DNA from 4 places in the Sulfitobacter sp. PM12 genome. Region 1 is predicted to be linked to each of the others. Evidence: riboswitches for the same ligand, from Rfam matches in the RefSeq annotation. Region 1 holds a riboswitch; each other region holds the start of a gene.
The links. Region 1 has a riboswitch for cobalamin ahead of bluB (5,6-dimethylbenzimidazole synthase). Riboswitches for the same ligand answer to the same signal wherever they lie in the genome.
Positions count from the first base shown of each region.

Region 2: another riboswitch for cobalamin. It lies ahead of AADW22_RS14715 (DUF1636 domain-containing protein); the one in region 1 lies ahead of bluB (5,6-dimethylbenzimidazole synthase).
Region 3: another riboswitch for cobalamin. It lies ahead of AADW22_RS14780 (energy-coupling factor ABC transporter permease); the one in region 1 lies ahead of bluB (5,6-dimethylbenzimidazole synthase).
Region 4: another riboswitch for cobalamin. It lies ahead of AADW22_RS07060 (ABC transporter substrate-binding protein); the one in region 1 lies ahead of bluB (5,6-dimethylbenzimidazole synthase).

Region 1 is NZ_CP151529.1:1,055,249-1,060,365, reverse strand. It holds gene murA (UDP-N-acetylglucosamine 1-carboxyvinyltransferase) at 1-250, opposite strand, end outside; gene AADW22_RS05095 (hypothetical protein) at 254-454, opposite strand; tRNA gene AADW22_RS05090 (tRNA-Thr) at 539-613, shown strand; gene AADW22_RS05085 (hypothetical protein) at 802-1,800, opposite strand; gene bluB (5,6-dimethylbenzimidazole synthase) at 2,039-2,719, opposite strand; cobalamin riboswitch at 2,769-2,947, opposite strand; gene AADW22_RS05075 (hypothetical protein) at 2,984-3,745, opposite strand; gene AADW22_RS05070 (BCCT family transporter) at 4,112-5,117, shown strand, end outside.
Region 2 is NZ_CP151529.1:2,973,270-2,978,386, reverse strand. It holds gene cobN (cobaltochelatase subunit CobN) at 1-344, opposite strand, end outside; gene cobW (cobalamin biosynthesis protein CobW) at 351-1,385, opposite strand; gene AADW22_RS14715 (DUF1636 domain-containing protein) at 1,382-1,762, opposite strand; cobalamin riboswitch at 1,856-2,074, opposite strand; gene AADW22_RS14710 (cobyric acid synthase) at 2,242-3,702, shown strand; gene AADW22_RS14705 (biotin transporter BioY) at 3,798-4,343, shown strand; gene AADW22_RS14700 (mannose-1-phosphate guanylyltransferase/mannose-6-phosphate isomerase) at 4,419-5,117, opposite strand, start outside.
Region 3 is NZ_CP151529.1:2,988,074-2,993,190, reverse strand. It holds gene AADW22_RS14795 (heavy metal translocating P-type ATPase) at 1-1,344, shown strand, start outside; gene cueR (Cu(I)-responsive transcriptional regulator) at 1,365-1,751, shown strand; gene cobF (precorrin-6A synthase (deacetylating)) at 1,761-2,513, opposite strand; gene AADW22_RS14780 (energy-coupling factor ABC transporter permease) at 2,575-3,258, opposite strand; cobalamin riboswitch at 3,330-3,546, opposite strand; gene cobA (uroporphyrinogen-III C-methyltransferase) at 3,573-4,289, opposite strand; gene AADW22_RS14770 (cobyrinate a,c-diamide synthase) at 4,286-5,117, opposite strand, start outside.
Region 4 is NZ_CP151529.1:1,478,523-1,483,639, forward strand. It holds gene AADW22_RS07060 (ABC transporter substrate-binding protein) at 1-944, opposite strand, end outside; cobalamin riboswitch at 1,088-1,287, opposite strand; tRNA gene AADW22_RS07065 (tRNA-Glu) at 1,410-1,484, opposite strand; gene AADW22_RS07070 (SDR family oxidoreductase) at 1,669-2,616, opposite strand; gene AADW22_RS07075 (AraC family transcriptional regulator N-terminal domain-containing protein) at 2,784-3,680, shown strand; gene AADW22_RS07080 (zinc-binding dehydrogenase) at 3,736-4,068, opposite strand; tRNA gene AADW22_RS07085 (tRNA-Glu) at 4,184-4,258, opposite strand; gene recJ (single-stranded-DNA-specific exonuclease RecJ) at 4,334-5,117, opposite strand, start outside.

The DNA of each region.
Region 1 (5,117 bases):
GCGTGTTGATCTCGCCATGGCAGGACATCGCCAGAACCTGACCGTCCTGCATCGATGTCACCTCTGCCCCAAGGGACCGCAGCAATTCGGTCATGGTGCGGATGTCGGACAGGCGTGGCGCGTTGGTCAGCGTCAGCGGCTCTTCGGACAGCAGGGTCGCGGGCATAAGCGTCAGACAGGCGTTCTTGGCCCCCGCAATCGGAATTTGTCCCGACAGCGCACCGCCGCCTTTGACCACAATCGAATCCATCCTTCAGCCTTCCTTGGTTTGGCCGGTCGGCCCGTTATCTGTCTGCGCGTTATTATTTTGCGTGTCGTCGCTTTGGCTTTTGTCGCTGCGCGCACGCGCTTGCGCCTTGCGTCGGCCCATATTGGCTTTCAGCGCGGCTTTCAGCCTGTCTTCCCGCAATACATTGGGTTTTGGCGGCTTTTGTGGGGCGGTATCCTTTGACATGTCGATTGTCTAGCGCAGCGGACCGATATGGTCCAGATTACGCTTGCACCATATTGCGAATGGGTCTAATCACCCGCCCACAGTGCTGGAGTAGCTCAGTGGTAGAGCGCGTCATTGGTAATGACGAGGTCGGGAGTTCAATCCTCCCCTTCAGCACCAGATCCCCCCTTTAAACATATCGCTTTGCCCTGATGCCTTATTTATCTGGCGTTGCGGTTTTGGCATGTGCCATGGATGCGCCTGAAGTCGTCGCAGCGTCCCCTGCCCCGAAACATCCCGAATCACGATGGCAGAAGAAAACCCCGACCGCTTGCGCCGCCGGGGTTTTGATTTTCACGTGAAGCAATTTAGCCGCGATATGTCAGACCGGCAAACAGACGGCCCTGATCGCGGTGGCGGCCCCCATGGACCGACCCTGCAACGGATGCCACACCGGCAATCAGCGACGCGGCGGCCAGTACAAAGGCGGTCAGGATACCGGCGTTACGTGCGGTTTGCGCAGCTTCAACCGCTGCTTCTTTCGCCTCTGCTGCGGCCTGTTCAGCCTCGGCCTTGGCAGCGGCTACAGCGTCTTCGACTTCCTGACGTGCTTCTTGCGCTTGGGTCACGATCTGATCCACACGCTCTTTCGCCTGGGCCTGGGTCAGATCGGTGCGTGCAGCAACAGCGCCGGCAAGATAGGTCCGGTCTTCCTCGCTGACCTCACCCGTGCGGTAGATATTCGCGACGATGCTGGCGGTCTGCTCTGCCAATTGCTCGGGATCGGCTGTCAGCGGGTCGACCTGATTGGGGCGCAAAAGCTGGTTCGACAGGTAATCTGTCGGATCATTCTTGGCCTCATCCGGGATTGCAGCACCCGCCGCATCGGCCAGTCCGGAGGCAGCACCTCCCACGGCAGAGCCCGCAGCTTCGACGACCGTACCAGCCGCTTTGCCCGCACCCGCTGCGACATTGCCCGCGGTATTGGCTGCAAAGCTCAGCGCGCTGGATAGCATCACGGCGGTGATCACAGAGCCGAGGCCCCAAACAACCAGACCGTTGATCCCGTCACGTGCAGTGACTTCATCATCCGTAGCGCTTTCGACGCGGCGGCGCATGCGGCCCGCGATATAACCACCGGCCAGATAGGAGGCGACGAGCGTGATCACCATCCACAGCGCGGTCAGCACCAGTTCAAGCGTCGATGAATTGTCAGTTCCGTCCAGCGTGATCGACGACAGGCCAAGTGCCGCGCCGAAGGTGGTCAGCAAAAGGCCGATCGCCACAGCGACAACAGTGCCCGCGAAAATTGCGGGCCAGTCGACATAGGATCCATCGGCAGTTTTTTCAGTAAGTGTCGTGTTCATGTAAATGCCTCCCCGGCGTTTGATTACGCCAAGCCGACCAGCGACAGCACCGCCATAACCACGACCACAAGACCAACGAGATAAATGATACCGCCCATTTTGAATACTTCCTCTTTGCGTGCCAGACGCGGGATGCACTGGCTTCACAAAGGCAACGTCAGGGAACCGGCATAGTTCCGCTGACCGCGCAAATTACCCGCATTGCGGGAGGTGGCAACGTGAGCGGGACGGGCGGGGACTACGGGTCGCCCTGCCACGTACCGTCAAAGATCATCTCGTCCACGGGGAGCCGTTTGCTCCAGCCTTTCACCTCGAGTTCGGGCGTCTGGTAAAGCTCGTCCACGTGCCCTAGACAGAGGTAGCCGACGATCTCTATCCGGTCGGGGATATTCAGCAGGTCACGCAGATCGGCATCGCGGAACACGCTGACCCAGCCCATCCCGATGCCCTCGGCGCGGGCGGCAAGCCAGAGGTTCTGGATCGCGCAGACGGTGCTATACAAATCCATGCTTTGATTATGGGTGCGCCCCAGCACGACCCTGCCGCCACGGCTGCGGTCACATGTCACGCAGATATTGACCGGCGCCTTGCGGATACCTTCGAGCTTCAGCGACCTGTAGGTTGTCTGGCGGTCGCCCTCGAACATCTGGGCGGCTTCCTCGTTGGCGCGGTTGAAGGCTTGCCAGACCTGATCGCGTGCGGCCTGATCGCGGATGACGATGAAATTCCACGGCTGTGACAACCCGACGGACGGTGCGTGATGCGCGGCGGTCAGTATGCGGTGCAACATATCCTCGGCCACTGGATCGGGTAAAAACTGATCACGTACATCGCGGCGGGTGAAGATCGCCTTGTAGACGGCGTCGCGTTCAGTATCTGAAAAAGGCGCGGCGGGTGCCAGCGCAGAGGGTATCGGCATTGTTCAGTCCCCAACAATACGTTTATGCGCCAATCCCGCTGTCCATGCGGGGCAAGCTGTACTGTCTGGCCGGTCTTCTGACTTAGGGTCGTTTGGTCCGCGCGCCTTCCCGGAATATTCCAGTGGCCTATGCGCAAACCATCCCCATTACAGCGTTGGGCACGTGCCGGAGTTTCACCAGCTTCCCGATTCTTCCGCGAGGCGGACACCAGACCCGGCCATTGGGCCACGGCTGTCCGCCCGGAACAAGCCCTAACGCGGGGATCAGCCGCGTTTGGTTGCGAAAATCTTCTTCATTACGGCGTCGAACTCGTTCCACGAGATGACGGCCTTGTTGCCCGCATAGCCGTGATAATAGGACCGCCCGTTAGAGGTCGGGAAACCGGCCCAGATACGTGCGAGGTTTTCCATAAAGCGGTGGCGGCTGATCTTGCCTTTCTTGAACGCGTTAAATCCCGCATCGACCAAAAGGATATCCGCCAGCCCATCCTGCACGGCCGAGGTAAAGCGGTCATTCTTGCTTAGCCCCGCCTGTCGCACCAGACTGCGCAGCGTGGATGGAATGAATTGGTATCGACCGATGGCATGCGGTTGGCCCGGCGTGCGGTCGATCCAGCGGTAGATCTCGCCGATGGTCATTTGCGTCGGACGCTGTGGCGGCAGCCGTTTGGCCCCGTATTGCACGGCGTCATAGCCCTTCGGACCCGCCTCGGCCCAAGCGATGAGGCTTTTGAGGTCCGCGGCCGTGCTGACCCCGCTGAGCTCTTGGAAAGACCGGCTGCGGCTGCTCACGGTTTTGGACCGGACCTGCGCTTTGGGCTGGACCTTATGGCGCAGCTTGATCTGACCCTGCCCTGCGGATTGCATGACGTTGAACGAGATGTCGCTTTGCATGGCAGAGCGCGCACCGGACAGGCTGAACCCTTCGGCGCTGACAGTGGTAGCGGCCAGAAGTGCCGCGGTTGCGATAATTGGTAGTGTGCAAGTAACTTTCATATCATCCCCCATGATGAAAAAATTTGTCATGGGACCATGGTGACCGCAGACGCCCGCGCTTTCATTTGCGCAAGCAGGTGGGTCGGGGCCATGGACGGATAGGACGGCATATCTTTTGGGATAGGGCGCTATCCCGCGGTGCGGTTGCCCCCTCCGTTCAGACGGGCTTGGGCGTTGAGGCACGCGGATCCGCCCCGGTGTTTCACCCGAATCCAAAGAGGGGATTCGCGGTAAACCACGGAAAAAACGCATAGCCCGCGACCCGCAAACGGGGCGTCAAGCCCGCATCCGGGGGCTAAGCCATGATATTCATTTACTTAATTCCCGCGCAGCGGTGGTCGTTTTGTCGGAGTTGCGCTATGATTAGTCGCAAATACATAAAATGGAGAGCATCTAATGACAGATGAAACGTCGCCGGGTATCCCGACACCCGACGGGGCCGCTGCCGTAATCGACACGGATTACGAGATCGGCCAAGACAACAAAGAAGGCAGCGTGGGGCCCTTCGGCTTCGACATTCACAACCCGGTCTTCGCGATCTCGGGTGTGTGTATTGTTGCCTTTGTATTCTATACACTCGCGCTGCCCGAACAGTCTGGCGCGCTGTTCACATGGCTGTTTTCGTCGGTGACAAAGGGCTTTGACTGGTTCTTTATCTCTGCCGGCAACATTTTTGTGCTGTTCTGCCTGTTCCTGATCGTCACGCCTTTGGGCCGTGTGCGTCTTGGCGGGGCCGAAGCAAGCCCCGACTATACCTACCTTGGATGGTTCTCGATGCTGTTCGCGGCGGGCATGGGCATCGGTCTGATGTTCTATGGCGTCTCTGAACCGCTATCGCATTTCTCGAGCTCCATGGGTGGCACAGCTGTTGGCGAAGACGGCCTGCGCACCGATTGGGCACCTTTGGGCGCGGCAGCGGGCGATCAGGCCGAAGCGGTGCGTTTGGGTATGGCGGCCACGATCTACCACTGGGGCCTGCACCCTTGGGCGATCTATGCCGTTGTTGGTCTGGCGCTGGCGCTGTTCAGCTATAACAAGGGTCTTCCCCTGACCATCCGCTCTGCCTTTTACCCGATCCTGGGGGAACGCGTCTGGGGCTGGCCCGGTCACGTGATCGACATTCTCGCCGTATTTGCAACGCTCTTTGGTCTGGCGACATCGCTTGGTCTGGGTGCCACGCAAGCCAACGCGGGCTTGAACGAGCTCTTTGGTGTGGCGGTTGGCCCCACAACTCAGGTTCTGCTGATCACCGGCATCACCGCGATTGCGACCGTATCCGTGCTGCGCGGCCTTGATGGCGGTGTCAAAGTCCTGTCAGAGATCAACATGGGTCTGGCGTTTTTGCTGTTGGCCTTCGTGCTGTTGGTCGGACCGACGCTGGCGATCCTGTCGACCTTCGGGT
Region 2 (5,117 bases), 1.1 Mb from region 1:
GGCAGCACCGCCAGCGCGATCTGCTGTTTGCGCGCCATATCCTGCAAGGTCGCAAGCCCGTAAGGCCAATAGCTTTCGCCCCCGATCAGCCGCACCAATACCGCCTTGGCCCCCGCAAGGGTCTGTTCGGCATAGGTATCGACCGACAACGGATGTTTCAGCGCGACCAGATTGGCCAGCCGCAACGACGGCAAGCCCCCTTCCGCACGATGCCAGCCCGCCGCGAAAGCCCCCAGATCACTGTCCGAAAAAGACAGCACCACCAGATCCGCCGGCGTCTGCCCTAGGTCTTGGGGCAGATCGCTTTGGTCCAGTCCGTGGCTTTCGCGAAAGACGACATGCATGGCGGCTTAGCCCTCCAGCACCGCGCGGATCGCGGCTTCGTTCACGTGATCATGTTCCGCGATCACAACCAGCTGGCTGCGGCGCGGCATGTCCCCCCAAGGGCGGTCGAACTGGCTGCGCACGCGTTCGCCCACGGCCTGCACCAGCAGACGCATCGGTTTGTCCTGAACGGCGATATAGCCTTTGACGCGCAGGATTTTCTGTTCGCGCGCCAAGCGCAACACGGCAGCCTCAAGCGTGGCGACATCGGCGACTTCGCCCATGTCGATCACCACGCTTTCAAAGTCGTCATGTTCGTGATCGTCATGCCCGTCGTGGTGGCTGGGGCGCGCGTCGATGTCATCTTCGGCGGCGGCTTCCAGACCCAGCACAACGCGGGGGTCGATCACGCCTTCGGTCATCGGAATGATCGGCAGCTTGCGCGGCGCATGCGCCTCGATCACCTTGCGCGCGGCCTCTACCCCGTCGGGGCCCGCCAGATCGGCCTTGGACAGCAGCACGATGTCGGCGCAGGCGATCTGGTCCTCGAAGACTTCGGACAAAGGCGTTTCATGGTCCAGACTGTCGTCAGCATCGCGTTGCGCGGCCACGGCCTCCAGATCGGGGGCGAACTGCCCGCTGACCACGGCTTCGGCATCGGCCAGGGTGATCACGCCGTCCACGGTGATGCGCGACCGGATCGCTGGCCAGTCAAACGCCTTGAGCAAGGGTTTGGGCAGCGCCAGCCCCGACGTCTCGATCAGGATGTGATCAGGCGTTTCGGGCAGGGCCATCAGGGCTTCGATGGTGGGGATAAAGTCATCGGCCACGGTGCAGCAGATACAGCCGTTTGCCAGCTCGACGATGTTCTCGGCGGGGCAATTGTCAATCGCGCAGGATTTCAGGATGTCGCCATCCACACCGGCGGTGCCGAATTCATTGACCAGCACGGCCAGACGCTTGGAGCCCGCGTTCTCCATCAGGTGACGGATAAAGGTGGTTTTGCCAGCGCCCAGAAAGCCGGTGATCACGGTAACGGGGATTTTGGTAAGGTTGGTCATTCGGTAGGCTCCTGTGGGGGAATGCGGGCGATGGATTGTTTGCGGAAGACCACGGGGCGTTCGCGCCAGGGCACCACGCCATCAGAGGTCTGGGCATAGGCAGAGACGCCCTTCACGATATCGGACAAATGCGCGTCAGTGTCGAGATCGCCGTACACATAAGTCCAGCGCGACGGGCCACCCGACAGGACCATCGAACAGCCCCGCGAACAGGCCGACAGACATTCGGCTCCGCGCAGCTGCACACCGTCGGGCAGATGCCCCGACAGCGCGTCAAACAGCTGTTGCCCGGGGCGCGGCGCGTCCTCGGCGGTGATCTGACCTGCGCGACAGGTGGTGCAGATGGTGACGGTGACCGGTTGATCCGTGGTGGTCATATCTTGCCTCATACGTCGATGGGCCAAGGGGGATCGCCAGCAGCGAACGACATGCGAACAGCGTTCTAGGCCAGTCGCGAAACACCCCGTTCGCCCGTTACAAACTATGCTGGCAGGTCTCCCGGCTTGCGGATCTAAGGCAGCTTGCCTTGCGAACCTTCACCTTCCCAGCCTGCGGGCCAGTGGTTGAAAGCTCTCTCCGGTCACGGTCGCGGGGGCGGCTGCGCTTGGCGCTGACCCAAGGCTGGATCAATGCGTATCGCGTTCCCTCTTCGCCTGTCTGGGACAGGAACCAACATACGCCCTGCATTGGTCATTTGCCCGCCCCTGTCAAGCTGCGCCTGTCATAACGCAGGGGTCAAACCCGCTTTGCGCGGATTTTCCCGATGGTGGCCAATGCGCAGGGGGCACCCGCGGATGCTTGACGGGATCACCGCAGGCTGACACCAAGGGCTGCACAAAAAACACGAGGTCCCGCCATGCCCACCCGCGCCATCATGATCCAGGGCACCGGATCGAATGTGGGGAAATCCATGCTGGTGGCGGGCCTGTGCCGCGCGGCCACGCGTCGGGGGCTTTCCGTCGCGCCGTTCAAGCCGCAGAACATGTCGAACAACGCCGCCGTCACCGAGGACGGCGGAGAGATCGGCCGCGCCCAGGCCCTGCAAGCGATTGCCTGCGGGCGGCCCCTGTCGGTGCATATGAACCCCATCCTGCTGAAGCCCGAAACCGACAGCGGGTCGCAGGTGATCGTGCAGGGGCAGCGCCATAGCACCCTGCAAGCGCGTGACTTCAGCAAGGCCCGCGCAGGGTTGATGGCTCCCGTGCTCGAAAGCTTCGGCATCCTCGGGCAAAGCGCCGATCTGATCATCGTCGAAGGCGCCGGCAGCCCGGCTGAGGTGAACCTGCGCCAGAACGACCTTGCCAATATGGGCTTTGCCCGCGCCGCAGGTGTACCCGTTGTCTTGGCCGGAGACATCAACCGTGGCGGCGTCATCGCCCAGATCGTGGGCACCCAAGTGGTGATGGACCCAAAGGACGCGGCGATGATCACCGGCTTTCTGGTCAACAAGTTCCGCGGCGATGTCAGCCTTTTTGACGACGGCTACCGCGAGATTGAACGCCGCACCGGCTGGACGGGGTTCGGCACATTGCCGTGGTTTGCCAACGCGCATCTGCTGCCCGCCGAAGACGCGGTGGACCTGTCGCGCGCCCCCTCCGACGGGGGGTTCCACATCGTCTGCCCCATGCTCTCGCGCATCTCGAACTTCGACGACCTCGACCCGCTGGCGGCGGAGCCGTCGGTGCGGCTGACCATGGTCCCCCCCGGCACGCCGCTGCCCGCGGACGCCGATCTGGTGATCCTGCCGGGCACGAAATCCACCCGCGGCGATCTGGCTTTCCTGCGCGCCCAAGGCTGGGACATCGACCTTTATGCTCATGTGCGGCGCGGCGGCGCGGTGCTGGGAATTTGCGGCGGCTACCAGATGCTGGGCCGGTTTATCGAGGATCCGCAGGGCTTCGAGGGCCCCGCAGGGCGCGAAGAGGGGCTGGGCCTGCTGGATGTCGAAACCCGTATGGCCCCGGATAAGACCCTGACCCGCGTCACCGCCGACCATGCCGCAACGGGCACGCAGATCGACGGCTATGAAATCCACATCGGTCAGACGGTGGGGGCCGATTGCGCCACACCCTTTGCGCATATCAACGGCATCCCCGACGGGGCAGGATCGCGCGATGGCAAGATCACCGGCACCTATCTGCACGGGCTCTTTACCAACGACAGTTTCCGCAGTGCCTGGTTGGCGCAACTGGGGCTGGGGGCAGGGCCGACCTCCTACAGTCAGACCGTGGAAGATACGCTCGACGCGCTGGCCGACCATATGGAAACCCATCTGGACGTGTCCGCCCTGCTGGCCTGTGCCGCACCGGTTGCATAACGCCCGCGCTGACCTTTGGTCACGATCACGACGCTTGCTTAATTTTGTGATCGCGGGGATACATGCCGTCAAATTTACGCAAAGGACCCTTTGTTATGGAACGTAACCTGACCCTCGTTGCGCTGTTCGCTGCCCTGATTGCAGCACTTGCGTTGATCCCGAAATTCTCGCTTGGCTTTGGCGTGCCGATCACGGCGCAAAGCTTGGGCATCATGCTTTGCGGGACCGTGCTGGGGGCCAAACGCGGCGCGCTGGCCGTGCTGCTCTTCTTGCTGCTGGTCGCTTTGGGGCTGCCGCTTCTGGCCGGTGGTAACGGTGGGCTGGGTGCCTTCATGCTGCCGTCCTCGGGCTTCCTGATCGGCTTCCCCGTGGCGGCTTTCGTCACCGGCCTGATCGTCGAAAAATGGTACGGGCCCTCGCTGACCATCGTTGCGGCGGTTGCTTCGGTCATCGGCGGGATCGTCGTGCTTTATATCTTCGGGATCATCGGCCTGTCGATCGCGCTGGATAAATCGCTGCTGGAATCCGCCGCGCTGGTGACCGTGTTCATTCCCGGCGACCTGATCAAAGCAGTGCTTGCAGGGTTTATCACCAGCGGTCTGGCCAAAGCGCGCCCTGCCAGCGTCCTGTCGCGCAGCTGATCCGACGCAAAGCCTGAAACAGCGAAAGCGCCCCTAGAGGGGGGCGCTTTTTTCGTTGCCAAGGCAGACGAAGCCTTACCCCCGCGCATAGACATCCTCGTAGCGGATAATATCGTCTTCGCCAAAATAGCTGCCGGTCTGCACCTCGATCAGCACCATAGGTAGTTTGCCGGGGTTCTCCATCCGGTGCACGGAGCCAAGCGGGATGTAGACTGACTGGTTCTCGCTGATTAATTTGATGGTATCGTCCACGGTCACTTTCGCGGTGCCTTCGACCACAATCCAATGTTCCGACCGGTGGTGATGGCTTTGCAGGCTCAGGGCAGCACCGGGGTTCACCACGATGCGTTTCACCTGAAACCGCCCGCCGATCACAAGGCTTTCATACCAGCCCCACGGGCGGTAATCGCGCGGCAGTTGGACCGCTTGGCTGGCATCCCGCCGTTTGAGCGCCTCAACCGCTTCCTTCACCCGCTGCGCTTGCGATTTATCCGCCACCAGCACCGCATCGCCCATAGCGACGGCGATGATATTGTCCAGCCCGATGCCGACCAGCTGCAACCCGTCGGTTTCAGACCGCAGCAGCGTGCCCGCACAGTCAATCGCGGTGGCATTGTCCGAACAGACATTTCCCGCCGCGTCAGGCCCGCTTTCCAGCCAGACCGCATCCCAACCGCCCAGATCGGACCATCCGGCGGCGAACGGCATCACCGCGAGGTTATCCGCCTTCTCCATGATCGCATAATCGATAGAGATATCATCGGCTTGCCCCCA
Region 3 (5,117 bases), 1.1 Mb from region 1:
ACGGTGAATGGCACCGGCGCGTTGGTTTACCGCGCGACCCATGTGGGCGCGGACACGACCTTGTCGCAGATCGTGCGCATGGTCGAGGACGCCCAAGGTGCCAAGCTGCCGGTGCAGGATATGGTCAACCGCATCACCATGTGGTTCGTGCCCGTCGTCATGGCGATTGCCGCGGCCACTTTCCTTGTCTGGCTTGCGTTCGGGCCGCAGCCGTCCTTGGGGCACGCTCTGGTAGCAAGCGTCGCGGTGCTGATCATCGCCTGCCCCTGTGCGATGGGGCTGGCCACGCCGACCTCTATCATGGTGGGCACGGGGCGAGGGGCCGAGATGGGCGTGCTGTTCCGCAAGGGGGATGCGCTTCAGGTCTTGGCCGAGGTCGATACCATCGCGCTTGATAAAACCGGCACGCTGACCGCCGGTCGGCCTGAGGTGACGGATCTGGATGTCTTCAACGGCTGGTCGCAGGCCGATGCGTTGCGGCTCGTTGCGTCGGTCGAGGCGCAGTCAGAGCACCCGATTGCCAGCGCCATCCTGCGCCATGCCGAAACACAGGGGCTGTCGCTGGCAGCGGTAACCTCTTTTGCCTCGCAAACCGGTCACGGTGTACACGCCGAGGTCGAGGGGCGTCGCGTGCTTGTCGGGGCGGACCGTTTCATGAAGTCCGAAGGGGTCTCTCTCGCCGCGGCAGAGGGGCGGTCGGCAGCATGGGGGGCAGAGGGCAAGACACCGCTTTTCGCCGCCGTGGATGGGGCGCTTGTCGCGATGATCGGCGTCGCCGACCCGATCAAGGAAACGACGCCCCAAGCGCTGGAGGCGCTGCACGAAGCGGGGCTGAAAATCGCGATGATCACCGGTGACAACAAGGCGACGGCGCAGGCGATTGCCGACCGTTTGGGGATCGATACCGTGGTCGCCGAAGTGCTGCCCGACGGCAAGGTCGCCGCGCTGGAGGACCTGCAACAGGCGGGCCGCAAGGTCGCCTTTGTCGGGGACGGGATCAATGATGCGCCCGCGCTGGCGGGGGTCGACGTGGGCATCGCCATCGGTACCGGAACGGATGTCGCTATCGAAGCGGCCGACGTTGTGTTGATGTCGGGCGATCTGCAAGGGGTGGTGAACGCCCTGCACATCAGCCAGCACACCATGCGCAATATCCGCCAGAACCTCTTTTGGGCCTTTGGCTATAACGCGCTGCTGATCCCCGTTGCAGCCGGTGTGCTCTATCCGCTGTTCGGCGTGCTGCTGTCGCCCGTGCTTGCCGCCGCCGCCATGGCTTTGTCGAGCGTCTTTGTCCTGTTCAACGCCCTGCGCCTGCGGTGGATCGCCGCCGCAGCAACCGCCTAATTCAACGAAAGGAGACGTCCATGAACATCGGTGACGTGTCGAAAAGCGCAGGTCTGCCTGCCAAGACCATCCGCTACTACGAAGACATCGGTCTGATCACGCCCGCGCGTGACACCAACGGGTATCGCAGCTTTTGCGACAGCGACGTGCATAAGCTGACGTTTCTGGGCCGTGCGCGGGCCTTGGGCTTCACGATCGAGAATTGCCGCGACCTGCTGGCGCTTTGGGATGATCAGGATCGCGCCAGCGCCGATGTCCGTGCCATCGCCCAGCAACATTTGGCGCAGATCGAAAGCAAGATCGCGGACCTGCAAGATATTCGTCAGACCTTGACCCATCTGGTGCATGAATGCGCTGGCGATGACCGCCCCGATTGCCCGATCTTGCAACGGCTCGAAAAGCTGTAGCGCGCGTGTCTACCGGCGCAGCAGGTAGATATCCATGATCCAGCCATGGGCGGCGCGGGCCTCTGCCCGTGTTGCGATGATGCGGTCGCAGACTTGATCCAGCGGGCCTGCGATGCGACGCTCGTTCGGCATGCCGGCATAGGCGGTCCACCAGATGTGTATGTCGCTGTGCTGCCGCAACACCTCGAAGGCGCAGGTGCCGTCCAGCATGACGGCAATCGTATCCACACCCAGCGGCCAGCCATGATCGCGCAGCTGCCGACCGGTGGTGATGGTGACGGGATTGCCGATGGTGTTCAGCGGGATCGCATGGCCCGCCGTCAGTACCTGAAGCGAGGTGATCCCCGGCACGACATCGACGGTGAGTGTGACGACCTTTTGCAACCGCTCCGCAATGCGCAGGGTGCTGTCATACAGCGATGGATCCCCCCAGACGAGGAAACCGACACGACCACCTTGGGGCAGGGTGCGCTGCATCTCGGCCAGCCAGACGTGCGCAATGGCATCGTGCCAATCGTGGACGCCCGCGTGATAATCAGGGTTGGCGGCGTCGCGTTTGGGCAGGGTGAATTCGTGAATTTCAGGCCCGTCCGACCGCAGCACCTGGGCGCAAATCTCGTGCCGCAGGCCAGCCAGATCATCCTTGCCCGCGCCCTTGGACGGGATCAGGATCACATCGCAGGCATTCAACGCGTCGATGGCTTGTAATGTAAGGTGTTTGGGATTGCCGGACCCGATGCCGATCAGTGAAAGCGTAAACATCTTGAGGCTCCGGCAGGGGGTGACGCGGCCCGAAGAATAGGGGGCCGCGTCGGGTCTTGGATTATTCAGCGGCAGTCTGTGTCAGACGTTTGGTGAACAGCGCGCTGCCTGCGAAATCGCGCAGGGTTTTCGCGGCGGCGAGCACGGCCAGATCCACCAGCGGCTCGATCAGGATGACCATCATATAGGCCCCGCCAAAGCTGGCCACAGCGGCGATGTTGCTGGCGGCAAAGCCCTGACCGTAGATGGCCCAGAAGGCGACCCAGCCCACAACGCCCGCCTGAAACGCGGTCGACAGCTTGAGCGCTTGAACATAGGTCAGATCAACATAGGCGGTGTTGGGCGCGATGATGCGTTTGGCCAGCGCCGAGACCATGAACAAGGGCACCAGCAGCGTGGTGACGTTCATCGTGTATTGCGGCAGGTCGATGGGGGCAAAGAACACGCCCTGCGCCAGCAGACCAAGCGCCAGACCCGCAGCCGCAGGGGCCACGCCGAACAGCAAGAACAGGGTCGACCCGAGGATCAGGTGCACTTCGCTCACGCCCACGGGGAAATGCGGGAAGACCTGAAAAAAGACAAAGGTCAGCGCGGTGGCCACCATGGCCCCGCCCGCAAAAGGCACGACGCCTTTCTCACGGACAGAGTCCATTGCGGTTTTCGCGGTATAGGCCGCAGCACCGGCGGCGGTGCCATAGGACAGGACCAGCTTGGCGCCGGTCACGACTTCGGGTTCGATATGCATATTCAGGTCTCCTTACCGTCTTCCCCGACGGCATAATGTGAAAGCCGCCCCGGGGGGCAGCCAGTTGGATCGGGGATCATCCCCATGACGGCAGGTCTCCTGACTTTGTGCGTCCATGCGTGCCGCGCCTTCCCAGGCGGTCTGGCCCAGTGGCAATGCGGGTTGCTCTTCACTTACAGGTGCGGGGGCAGTTCCGGATTTGGCACCTTTGCTTTGGCACCGCACCGTATTCCCTTTTCACCCCGATTGCCCGAAGGCGCACGGGGAACCGTCCGGAATAGGTGGTCATTTTCGGGCCGGTTTTGTCAAGTCATCTATTCGGTCAAAGGCCCGTAAAGGATCAGCGCAGGCGCTGACGTTGCGGGATCCAGCGGCAGATGGGCAAGGCTTTCCACGGTGTGGCGGCTCAGCTTTTGATCGGGGGTCGATACCGCCTCTGCTAGCAGGGCAGGGGTGGAGGGCGGCAAGCCCGCCTCGATCAGCCGCGCGGCGAAACCCGCAAAGGTGCGGCGGCCCATGTAGACGACCGTGGTCGCCGTAGGGTCGGCCAGCGCCGCCATGTTCAGATCTTCGGGCAAGGCCCCCGATTCGCCGTGGCCGGTGATGAATTGCACCCGCCGCGCGGTCAGCCGCCGGGTCAGCGGGATCATCGCCGCCGCCGCCGCCGAAGACGCCGCCGTCACACCGGGGATGATCTCGAAGGCGACGCCAGCCGCTTTCAGCGCGGTCAGCTCTTCTTCAAGCCGGCCAAACACGCCCGCGTCCCCGCTTTTGAGCCGCACCACCCGCGCGCCGGTCAATGCGTGTTCGACCAGCAGGCGGCTCACGTGATCCTGCTTCGGAGACAGCCGTCCGGCGCGTTTGCCTACCCCGATCAGATCCGCCTCGGGCGAGACATGTTCAAGGATCGGACCCGCCGACAGATCGTCGAACAGCACGACTTCGGCCTCTTGCAACCGCTTTACCGCCTTCACGGTCAGCAGCTCGGGATCACCCGGACCGGAGGAGACGAAAGAGACAAAACCGCTCATGACGCCCCCGCAATCAGGTGAAAGAAGGTGCCCGTCGCATGGCCCCGGCGCGAGCCTGTCTCGGGCACTTCGGCCCCATTAGCATCGACCACCCGCGCCAGCGGCGTGTCTGGTTGCGACAGGATGGTAGAATAGTGGAATTCATGCCCGCGCAACCGCGCGCCCGCGTCATAGCCGGGGCCGGGTTCGTTCAGCGTGGCAAGCCGGTAGCCCAGATGCATCTTGCGCTTCTCATAGCTGGTTTCCAGCCCCAGCAGCCCCGCCATCTGGTGCCGCACGCCTTCCTTGTCGACCAAACCGGCCCCCATCGCCATATACCCCCCGCATTCCCCATGCACCGGGCGCGTCGTGGCGAATTGTTGCAGGCTGTCGCGGAACTGCGCGGCAGCGGCAAGGCGTCCGGCATGCAGTTCGGGATAGCCACCGGGCAGCCAGCAGATGTCGGCGCTGTCGTCCGGTGCCTCATCCGCCAGCGGCGAGAAGGGCAACACCTGCGCACCCGCGGCGATCCAGTGGTCCAGCAAATGCGGATAGATGAACGAAAACGCGGCGTCCTTGGCCAAAGCGATCCGTTGCCCGGGGGGCGGGGGCAACACATCTGGCCCGTCGGGAATACTGCGCCCTTGGGCGGCAGAGACGATCAGATCAAGATCGATATGCTGCGCGATGAAATCACCTGCCGCATCCAGCAGCTTCATCAGCTCGGGCTGCTCCTCGGCCTGCACCAGACCCAAGTGGCGTTCCGGCAGCGTGACCGATCCCTGTCGGGGCAGCGCGCCCAGAACGGGGATGCCGACCTGCTCCATCCCCAGACGCAGCAGCGCCTCG
Region 4 (5,117 bases), 420 kb from region 1:
TCCATCGCATGGGCGTCCATGGTGATGATGCGGCCCTCTTTCACCGCGGTCATCTCGCGGGCGACGGGGTCGTTCATCAGGAAGCTGCGTTTTTTCTCGATGTCATCCGCGGGGAAGCGGCGACGGTCCATTTTGGCAAGCACGATGAACGTCGGGTCGGATTTCGCCAGAGTCTCCCATCCGACCAGCGGCCATTCCTCGGCCGAGGTCACGACGTTTTCAACGCCAAGCTTGTCCATCATATAGGCGGGCACACCCTGTTGACCTGCGACATAAGGGTCCGCCGCCATCTCGGACGACGAGAACCAGAACAGCGCCGAGGTGCCTTGGGGCAGGTTCAGCGATTTGGCTTTCTCGACCGCCTTTGCCTCACGCGATTGCAGGTCTGCCAGCAGCGTGGCACCGGCGTCTTGCGCGTTATAGATCAGGGCGAGCTCTTCGATGCTGGTATACAGCTGCTGGGTCGTGAACAGTTCAGATCGCGTGCCGTCCGCGCCGACAGAATTATCCTTGGCCGCGCAATCGGTGGGCATCACATAGGTCGGCACGCCCACCTCGTGAAAGCTGTCGCGGGTGCCGACCATACCTTCGGGGCCGACGTGCCATTCATACATCACGGTGACCAGATCGGGGCGTTTGCCCAACACGCTTTCAAAGCTGGGGTCGTTATCCGCCAGCCGTTCAATCGCATCGTTGGTGTCTTTGAACTCTGGCAAAACGGGGCTGAACCAGACAGAGGTTCCCGCGATCCGGTCCTGCTGGCCCAGCAGATACAGGATCTCTGTCGTGGATTGCCCGATGGTCACGGTGGTCTGGGGTGCCGCGTCAAAGCTGAGCGTATGGCCGCAGTTGTCGATGGTCAGCGGATAGTCTGTCTCTGCGCCAAGCGCGGTGCTGCCCGCAAGGCTCGCAATCAGGGTCAGGCTCGAAAAAAATGGTTTCATATCAAGGGCTCCGGTTGGTCCGATGCCGGGGTCTTTGAATAGAAAGAGAAGGGGCCAGCCAAATGGCGCGCGGGCGCATTTTGGTCTGCGCGTAAGGTAATATCCGGTCCCATCATCATCCTCTCCCGAGCAACCCCGCCCGGTGTTTCAGGTTCAGTGTCGGCAGGTCTCCTGACTGACGGATCGCGGCTGTCCCCGCCTTCCCGGACCTTGAGGCCCAGTGGCATGATGGAGGTAGCTCACCGTCTACAGTTGCGGGGGCAGTTCCGGTTCATCCACACCAAAGCGCGGATGGCGAATTCCCTATTATTTCCCGAAGGAAACCGACCCGGTTTCGATGACAGTTGTCCGCCCACCCGTCAAGTTGCGTTTTTGCGGTCGTCATCGCGGGACAAAGGCAAATAACGCAGGCCACGGTTCCGCAGAACGGGCGAGAGGCAAATAACAAACGGATGGAAAACCAAGTGGCAGCCCGTAGGGGAGTCGAACCCCTCTTTTCAGGTTGAAAACCTGACGTCCTAACCGATAGACGAACGGGCCACTTAACTTGTGAGCGCTTCTTTAGGCAAAGCCATCGGCGGGCGCAAGTGCAAGCCGCATGAGAAATTGGGGAAATACGGCAAAAAAATCACATCTTCTGATGCCATATTCCAAGGGGCGTATGGCGAGGGGGAATCGCCGTGTGAAACGCGCGCCGCGCTCGGGATGAGGGCGCGCGTTTCCCTTAGATTTCCCAGTGAAAACCTGTCGCTTTTTCGGAGACGGTCCAGAGTTTCTCCATCACGGGTTTGTCGTAGGCATGGGGGTTCAGGGTGCCTTTGCCAACGGGCCCTCCGGTTTGCAGCCATCCGGTCGGGCCATAAAGCGCGCGCTGCGCCAACCCGTCTTCGGTCGCGCACATGACTTCGGGATACGCGCCTTTTTCGGCGGATTGCACCATTGGCGTCTTGCTCATCATCCACCAGGTGACCCGTGTGAAAAGCCCGCCGCTTGTGCTGATCAGCGAGGTCGCCGACGCGCCGGGGTGACAGACGTATACCTCAACGCGGCTGTCGGTGGCTTTCAGCCGGTCCTGAAGCTCATAGGCAAACATCATCTGCGCCAGCTTGCTTTGGCTGTAGACCGCGTTGGCGCTATAGTTCTTGTCCCAGTTCATGTCGTCGAACTGTATCGTCTTGATCCCCATGTTGTACCCGAGGCTGGACACCACAACGATCCGGCCCGCACTTTCCTGAATGCGATCAAACAGCATCCCGCACAGCAGGAAGTGCCCATAGTGGTTGGTGCCAAGCTGGCTTTCGAACCCGTCAACGGTCAGCTGCTGTGTCGGCACCTGCGCGATGGCAGCGTTGCAGATCAGCGCGTCAATCCGGGGAACGGTGCGTTTCACCTCCTCCGCCGCGGCGCGCACGCTGGCCAGATCAGACAGATCCATCCGCACAAAGCTCACCTCGGCGTTGGCACCGAACGTGTCCTTGAGCGTTTTGATCGCGGCGATGGATTTGTCGGCGTTGCGGTTCAGCATGACGACTTTTGCCCCCTTGGACAGCAGGATGCGCGTGGCCTGAAAGCCCGCACCGGCCGTCGTGCCGGTGATGAGATATGTTTTCCCCTTGAGCGATCCAAGGCGATCAGGTGTCCAGCCTTTGGGTCCGAAAGTCGTGTCCTTCATCGTCATGTTCCTTTTCGATGTCAGCGCGGCAGCGATGCGCGGTGTGTTTGGTGTTGAAGGGTAAATAGCTCTCGGCTGGCTCTCAAAATAGGCGAGATCGTCGCGAATACTTGCCTGATTGTATCACGCGCTTGTGAAAGGCCGATGTGACGCAGTAGATTGCCCTCATGAGCAAAGACCAGATCAGACAGCTAATCCGGAACAACGCGACCCAAGAGGGGCTGACGGGAGCCGGCATTGACGGGGTGCGCCTGTTTCGGGCCACGCAGGCGATTCATTGCGTGCCGGCGGTCTATGAACCCAGCGTTATTGCTATCGTCAGCGGGGCGAAAGAGGCTGTGCTGGACGGGCACAGGTACATCTATGACGACAGCCGATATATGTGCTGCCCGATGTCGATGCCGGTGAAGGCCGGCGCGCCGACCGCCTCTGCCGAAAGCCCGCTCTACGGGGTTATCATTTCGCTCGATAAGCGGATGATGACAGAACTGTCGATGGAGATGGAAAATACCGGCAATGTGATTCCCGAGGTCAAAGGCGGTTTGCGCGCGCAGGGGATCAGGCTGGCCGCTTGGGATGATGCCTTTGCCGACGCGCTGCTGCGTTTGCTGCAATTGGGTGGCAATCCGGCGGATACGGCGATTCTTGGCGAGGCACGGCTGCGCGAGCTTTACTACGCGATCCTAAAGGGGGAGGCAGGGAGTTTTGCCAGACAGGCCTTCGGCGCGGGCAATGCGATTGCACGGTCGATCGCGCATGTATCCTCTCACCTGGACGCGCCGATCTCTATTGATGATATGGCGTCCCGCGCCGGGATGAGCCGCGCCGCATTTCATCGCAAGTTCAAACAGGTGACGACGATGGCCCCGATCCAGTTTGTCAAATCCATGCGGCTCAACAATGCGGCGATGAAGATCGCAGGCGGCATGTCGGTGAACGAGGCGGCGGTCGATGTGGGATATGTCAGCCCGTCGCAATTCAGTCGCGAATTCAGGCGGATGTACGGGCAATCCCCGCGCCAATGGGGGGATGCCCAGCAGTTTCCGGTTGAAATGGGCCAATAAGGGGCTGCCATCGTCTGTATGTTGGCAGCGCCTTTTCACAAGTCTGGTGCTATGATCAGACGTCTACAACCACCTTGCCGATGGCTTGCCCGCTGGTCAGGCGGTCATAGGCCCCGCCCACCGTATCAAGGCCGAATCTCTGGTCATCAAGCAAGGGCTTCAGCGCCCCTGCGTCCACAATCTCTGCCAGTTTGGGCAGGTCGGCAGCTTCGAACGTCGCGTCGTCACCGTAGGCGGTAAGGGTCATGGCTTTCATAGTGGTCATCCTCGAGTGTGTCTGATGCCCCCTATCTAATGACTGCCCTGATTTATGTAATTGACCTAATTTTGAGTTCAGTTTTCTGATTGTGGATATAAAAGGCGAGGCGTAAACCGCCGTCAGAGACATCAGAGCTTAGCCGTCCAGTCCGCCGCGCGAGATCAAACAGCGCAGAAACAGCGGCAAACACATCTCGCCCAAGATCATGGCGCATTGTCTTCAGAATGTCGGGTAAGGGCACAAGTGGCAGCCCGTAGGGGAGTCGAACCCCTCTTTTCAGGTTGAAAACCTGACGTCCTAACCGATAGACGAACGGGCCACTTAGCTTGTGAGCGCTTCTCTAAGGAATGCGGCGCAGGCGCGCAAGCAGAAATCGAAAGAAAATGAAAAATTTTTACGCAGGTGCCGCATCTTCCAGACGCAGCTGCACAGACTGTCGGCCGCGCCACGTATTGATGTCCAGACGGCCCGCCAGATGGAACCGTGCACCACCGTGGTTTTCCAGTGCCGGGCCAAGCGGGCCGTCAAATGCACCAAAGGCGATGGCGTCCATTTTGGTGTTGTTGCCGTCGCCGAAACTGATCTTGAGGTGGCTTTCACCCACCCGCTTGGCAAAGCGTATCTGCATGTCGGCAAAGGCATATCGCGGGGCAGGGGCACCGGCCCCGAAGGGGCCTGCCTGTTCCACCTGCTGCGCCAGTTCCACCGTCGCGGCGGCGGGCATCAACATGCCGTCCAGCTTCAGGTCTGCCGCGCCAGCCAGATGCGCGCCCTGCTTGGCCAGTAGCTCTGACAGCCGCGCCATGGCGGCGTCCAGCTTGTCTTCGGCCACGGTCAGCCCGGCGGCCATTTTATGTCCGCCGCCCTTGATCAGTAGCCCCTCGGCTGCCAGCCGCTGGATCGGCGCGCCCAGATCGATCCCCGAGACAGAGCGGCCAGAGCCTTTGCCGATGCCATCCTCGAACCCGATCACGATCGACGGCCGGTTCGACGCCTCTTTCAAACGCGAGGCGACGATGCCCACCACGCCCGGATGCCAGCCCGCGCCCGAGGCCCAGACCAAAGGCGCGTCAAAGCCGCGGGCCTCTGCCTGATCCAGCGCGGCGGCGCGAACGGCGGTTTCAACATCGCGGCGCTCGGTGTTCAGCAGGTCCAGCTTTTCGGCAAGCGACTGCGCC